Agarilytica rhodophyticola: one gene and its partner. The protein of the gene in region 2 interacts with the protein of the main gene of each other region in a pairwise test. Links are inferred from orthologs where the notes say so. Each region holds a gene or a part of one and is shown on either strand. Other genes may lie near its edges. The genes, in order: pheT and secD.

Region 1 (3,366 bases), 1.7 Mb from region 2 along the record:
GTTTTTAGTACGGCTAAGACCTCTTCTAGCTCAACGATCATCTTCTTAACCAATTCGTTGTACGCTTCTGCCTCACTTTTAGGCGCTTCACCACTCATTTGCTGCCTTGCACCACCAATGGTAAACCCTTGATCGTAAAGGAGTGAGCGAATCTGACGGATGGTAACAACATCCACACGCTGGTAGTAACGCCTATTACCACGGCGTTTCACCGGCTTTAATTGGGGAAATTCCTGTTCCCAGTAACGCAATACATGAGGTTTTACTGCGCAAAGCTCGCTCACCTCACCAATGGTAAAGTAGCGCTTCCCTGGAATTGCAGGTAGTTCGTCGTTATGACTGGGTTCCAGCATATGCCTCGACTCGTGCTTTTAGTTTTTGCCCTGGTCTAAATGTAACCACCCTTCTTGCCGTAATGGGAATCTCTTCTCCCGTTTTGGGGTTACGACCAGGCCGTTGTTTTTTGTCACGCAAATCAAAATTACCGAAGCCTGAGAGTTTAACCTGTTCATTGCTCTCAAGTGAATCTCTAATTTCCTCGAAAAATAATTCAACAAGCTCTTTGGCTTCACGTTTATTGAAACCAAGTTCTTCATAAAGTTTCTCAGCCAAGTCTGCTTTGGTGAGAGAAACAATAAAATTGTTATCTAAGTCTTGCATCAAATTGTTCCTCCAACCGCTTCACAACAGAAGCCATTGGGTTATTTATTTCTTCCTCATTAAGAGTGCGCGAAGGATGCTGAAACGTCAAGTTAAATGCTACACTTTTTCTTTGTGGATCAATACCTTCGCCGCTATATACGTCAAAGACCTTTAAGTTTTTTAGATATTCTCCCGCTTGTCGTGTGATACATATCTCAAGCTCGCTGACAGGTAGTTCACGCGGCACTAAAACAGCCAAGTCTCTACTTACCTCTGGAAACTTTGAAATAGCCTCAAAAGCCGCCACATGGCTTTCCAGAATGTCATCTAAGGTTAGTTCAAAGACATAGACCGACTTGGGAATCTCAAGTTCTTGTGTGACACCAGGATGTAACGCGCCAATATAACCTACTACCTTATCTTCTATTAAGATCTCAGCAGTTTGCCCCGGATGCAAGGCCGTTCGTTGCGTTGCCTGAAATGTTATGGGTTTCCCACAGAATGAAAGTATCGACTCCACATCACCCTTGATATCATAAAAATCAACATCTCGTTTGTCTGCATTCCAATCTAATGCCGCTCTGGCACCATAGATTAAGCCGGATAAGCCTCTAGTCTGCTGTAATCCATTGGCATCTGGGATAAAGCGCAAGCCTTTTTCAAAAATACGCACACGGCTTTTTTGACGATTGATATTGTGCAACAAGGTGCTAACAAGCCCCGGCACAATAGATGTACGCATCACAGCCATATCGGCACTTATGGGATTCAATAGCTCAGTGGGTGTCGACTTATCGTCAAACATCTTTTGCAACTTAGGATCGATAAAGCTGTAGGTTATAACTTCTTGATACCCTCTGCCCACCAGCTGCCTTTCGATAGACGATACACTTACTTGTGTTTCAGTGACTCTTGGCAAGGTAGCATCCAATTTTACCGGGGCAATAGGCAGGCGGTTGTAGCCATAAATGCGCGCCAGCTCTTCTAACAAATCCTCTTCAATCGCCACATCAAAACGATAGCTAGGTGCCTTAAACGACCAACCATTATTGTCCTTACCTTCCAGTAGAAAACCAAGGCGATCAAAGATATCTTCAACATCGGAAGCTTCCATGGCCATGCCTAGACCTGACTCAATACGCTTACGAGATAGGGTAACGCTCTTGGGCTGTGGCAACGCATCGCTATCGACGACAACTGTTGGGCCAGCTTCACCACCAACAATATCCAAGACAAGTTGCGTGGCACGTTCTAATACGTTATGCGCTTCCTGATAATCTACGCCGCGCTCAAAGCGGTGTGAAGAGTCTGTGTGTAGACCGTAAGATCGGGCGCGGCCTGCAACAGCTAAAGGATTAAAAAAGGCACTTTCAAGGAAAATATTACGCGTGTTTTCGCTTACCGCAGTAGATGCCCCGCCCATAATACCTGCCATAGCAATGGCACCGGAGTCATCAGCAATAACTAGAGTGTCATCGTTGAGTTTAATATCCTGGCCATCTAAGAGCGATATATCTTCATCCTGTTCGGCCATGCGCACATTAATACCGCCGCTGAGTTTGTCTAGGTCAAAGGCATGCATGGGTTGACCAAGCTCGATAAGCACATAATTGGTAATATCTACTACAGGGTCAATACTGCGTAAGCCACAGCGTCTCAACTTTTCTTGCAGCCAAAGAGGACTGGACTTACTAATATCGATATTTTTGATGACACGACCAACATAGCGAGAACAGGCCTCTGACGCTGACAAAGTTACGGCTTTAGTATCGCTAATACTCGAGGAAACTGGATCAAGACATGGTGCAGTAACTTCCGCTTTATTGAGCACGCCCACTTCACGCGCCAAGCCTCGCAGGCTCAAACAATCTCCTCGATTAGGCGTTAGATCCACTTCTAAAATCTTATCATCAAGAGATAGATACTCTCTTAGGTCTTGCCCCGTGGGTGCATCTGTAGGCAATTCCCACAATCCATCATTATCGTCCCCTACTTGCAATTCAGTCTGCGCACACAGCATACCGAAAGACTCAACACCGCGAAGCTTGGCTTTTTTAATTTTGAAATCGCCGGGCAGTTTCGCGCCCACCAAAGCAAAAGGTATTTTTATGCCTGGTCGTGCGTTTGGTGCACCACATACCACCTGCATATCCCCCTCGGGAGAACCGGCAACACGACAAACCTTTAGCTTATCGGCATCGGGATGTTGTTCAGCACTTAAAATCTCACCAACCACAACATTTGAAAATTCACCTGCAACAGCCTCAACACTATCAACCTCTAACCCAGCCATAGTGATCTGGTCAACCAGCTCTTGCGTTGAAATTTCTGGGTTTACCCATTCTCGTAGCCATGCTTCGCTAATTTTCATGAAAAAACTCTAGTTCCTGTTGGTTAAGGTATTAACAGTTAAGTTATTAATAAGTGAATACCTATATGTTATTTATTCGTCTTAAAACACCAAGTGCGCACGCGTCTTAATGTTTAATTTGAGGGCGGCCAATACTGTAATGGGTGAAGCCCTTGTCAACCATTAACTCTGGCTCATACAAATTACGACCATCAAATACAATCTTATTTTTTAACAATCTGGCAATGTTGTCCCAATCTGGCGAACGAAATGCGGACCACTCAGTGCAAACAACCAAAGCATCAGCATCTGCCAAAGCCTCTTCTGAGCGGTCACATAAAATTAGATCATTGCGCTGCCCATAAATGTGACGC
Region 2 (3,198 bases):
AGTAGTATATTCGCAGCTACGTAAATAGAAGAATAAGTACCAACAACCACACCTGTAATAAGCGCGATAGCGAAGTTATGTATGGTCTCCCCTCCAACAAAAAACAGTGCAAGCAACACCAGCAAGGTAGTCAAAGAGGTGATCAAAGTACGCCCGAGGGTTTGCGACAACGAAATATTGATCACTTCGGTAGGAGATGCTTTACGAATTTTGCGGAAGTTTTCCCTGATCCTATCAGACACCACTATCGTATCATTAAGTGAGTAACCGATAACGGCGAGGATAGCAGCCAGTACGGTAAGGTCAAAATCCAAGCGCAGAACCGAAAAAATACCCAGCACAATCAAGACATCGTGGGCCAATGCGGCAACCGCTCCCAAAGAAAATTTCAGCTGGAAGCGCACTGCCACATATACCATGACAACAGCCAACGCAAACAATAGACCTAAACCGCCATCGTCACGTAATTCTTCACCAATTTGCGGTCCTACATAGGAAACTCTTTTTAAAGACACCTCAGAGTCTGAATTTTCACGTAAATACTTAACAAGTTTATCGCCTAACTTAGCATCGGTGGTTTGCACTCGAATGGATACATCTTTGTCCGTACCAAAGGTTGCCACGACTGCCGGAGGGAAACCACCAGCTTCTACCTGCGCGCGAATGGCAGCAAGATCTGCCGTCTGCTCATAATGCAACTCGATTGCTGTACCGCCAGTAAAATCCAAGCCAAAACTTAACTTGTTAACAGCTAAAGAGCCAATTGACACTACGATCAGCAGAATCGAAATAACAGCCGCTACCTTGCGCTGCCCCATAAAATTAATCACTTTCTTCTCGTTCATTTTTTTATCCCAATTCTACCGACTTAGATTAAGAGTTTTTTAACTGGGCGATTGCCATACATCATATTAACAATCGCGCGAGTGCCCATAATTGCTGTAAACATGGAGGTAAGAATACCTATCGCCAGTGTCACAGCGAAGCCTTTTACCGGCCCAGAGCCAATCGCGTAAAGGATAATGGCAACAATAAAGGTGGTGATATTTGCGTCTAAAATTGTGGTAAATGCACGTTCAAAACCTGCATGAATAGCCGTTTGCGGCGGTGATCCTTCAGCCAGCTCTTCACGTATCCGCGAGAAGATCAAGACGTTAGCATCCACCGCCATCCCCACTGTCAATACAATACCCGCGATACCTGGTAGGGTTAGTGTGGCACCAAACAGCGACATAATGGCGATCAATAGAGTTAAGTTCAGCGCCAACGCTAGGTTGGCAGCGAAACCGAAGGCTTTGTAATACACCAGCATAAAGAGCAAAACCAAAACCAAACCTAACTGCACTGAGTCCACACCTCGCGCTACATTTTCAGCACCCAAAGATGGCCCAATAGTGCGCTCTTCCACAAAGCCCATGGGCGCAGCTAGAGCACCTGCACGAAGTAGAAGCGCTAACTCAGAAGCCTCCTGAGGATTGTCAATACCGGTGATACGGAAGCTGGCATTGAGAGCATCTTGAATAGTCGCCAAGCTGATAATGTTTTTATCGGGTATCTGGGTAAATGTCTTAACCTCTTGTCCATTTTCATCCAAGGTGGTTTCTGTACGGGTATGGTATTCAATAAATAAAACCGCCAGACTGCGACCAACATTGTCTCTGGTGGCATGATTCATCAAGGTGCCGCCCTGGCTATTAAGATTAATATTAATCTGTGGCAATGAGGTTTCTGGATCGAAACCAGCAAATGCATTGTTAACATGTTCACCGCGAATCACTACCTTGTTCTCAAGGTAAGCCCCGCCGGTGAGCTGCTCACGCTCTTGGTCTTTATAGGGAAATAATGTTTTCTTTGAAGCAAGCTCACTAGGCCTTGCTTCTAGGCGAAACTCCAAACTTGCAGTTTTACCAATAATAGATTTGGCCCGCGCGGTATCTTGGATTCCCGGTAACTGAACAACAATTCGGTTGCGCCCCTGACGCTGTACAATAGGTTCTGAAACACCAAGTTCATTCACACGCTTACGCAAAGCAGTGAGGTTTTGCTCCACCGCTTGCGCTTCCTTCTCACGGATATAGACATCAGACAGCGTCGCCTCAACAAAAAACTCACCGTCCCTTTCTATGCGATCGAATTCAAGCTGCTGCAGTTCACTGCGAATATGAGAACTAAATTTATTGCGCTTATCTTCGTTATCCGCTTTCACCGTCAGCGAAGTTCCATCAACACGCACAAATACACCGCGCATGCGTTCTTCACGTTGGAATTTTTTGAGCGCTGTTTCGATGTTTTTCATTTCTTCTGCGAGCACTTGCGGTGTATCCACCTCCAGCAAAAAGTGCACACCTCCGGCCAAATCCAGGCCAAGCTTCATTGGGCCTGCTCCCATGGAAGTAAGCCACTGTGGCGTGGTTGGCGCAAGGTTCACCGCAACAATATACTGATTCTCATTGAGGGCTTCTTGCACCGCACTCTGAGCCACCAGCTGATCATCTTTAGAATAAAGTCTAATCAGACCATTGGTGTCATCGTTTTCCACACCAAAATATTTAATTCCCTTGGCATCAAGCGCTTTTTGGGCGGCAGCCATAGTGGATTGTTCTACCTTGGTTGCAGCAGAATTCCCAGAAATTTGAATAGCTGGGTCAGGCAAGTAAATATTGGGCAAAGCGAATAAGAAACCTACTGCTACAACGGCGAGAATCAGTAGATATTTCCAAAGCGGATAGCGGTTCATGATTTGGGTCCAAATGGCCAAAGGCCTAATATCTGTTGTCGTATAATAATTCACCAAGCGAACATCCCAATTCACTTGGCCTGAGTATATAAGGCCGGCTCAGCCTGCCCGAGAGGCCGCGATTATACCGGCTTTCTTTTCAATGAGGGTGAACCGAGTATCTTTCAAGCCGAATCAATCTCAGCTATTGGCGCGTTAGTCCTTGCTGTTCATAGAAATTCGCTACAAACGTCTGCAATTCACCGTCCTCGATAGCTTTGCGCAAACCCGCCATAAGAGTTTGGTAGTATCGTAGGTTATGAATAGTGTTAAGCTGGGAGCCCAAAATTTCGCCACACTTATCCAAATGGTGAAGATATGAACGGCTAAAGTTTTGACAGGTATAGCAGTCGCATTCTGGATCGAGAGGCGATGTGTCGTAGCGATGTTTTGCATTGCGAATCTTAACTACGCCTGATGAG

Evidence for each region.
Region 1: the proteins of secD (region 2) and pheT interact in binary tests that used the Escherichia coli proteins (3 or more experiments, as listed by UniProt). The link is inferred for Agarilytica rhodophyticola from one-to-one orthologs.

The regions. Positions count from the first base shown.
Region 1 is NZ_CP020038.1:4,167,857-4,171,222, forward strand. Bases 329-3,366 are described here. They hold pheT (phenylalanine--tRNA ligase subunit beta), read right to left. Parts: upstream 3,014-3,366; coding sequence 644-3,013; downstream 329-643. Other genes in these bases: BVC89_RS17475 (MerR family transcriptional regulator), read right to left, coding at 329-353; ihfA (integration host factor subunit alpha), read right to left, coding at 334-660; BVC89_RS17490 (UDP-glucose dehydrogenase family protein), read right to left, coding at 3,120-3,366. Also shown: more of BVC89_RS17475, read right to left, coding at 1-328.
Region 2 is NZ_CP020038.1:2,465,546-2,468,743, reverse strand. Bases 304-3,173 are described here. They hold secD (protein translocase subunit SecD), read right to left. Parts: upstream 2,738-3,173; coding sequence 869-2,737; downstream 304-868. Other genes in these bases: tgt (tRNA guanosine(34) transglycosylase Tgt), read right to left, coding at 2,922-3,173; secF (protein translocase subunit SecF), read right to left, coding at 304-845. Also shown: more of secF, read right to left, coding at 1-303; more of tgt, read right to left, coding at 3,174-3,198. UniProt on the Escherichia coli protein: Part of the Sec protein translocase complex. Interacts with the SecYEG preprotein conducting channel. SecDF uses the proton motive force (PMF) to complete protein translocation after the ATP-dependent function of SecA.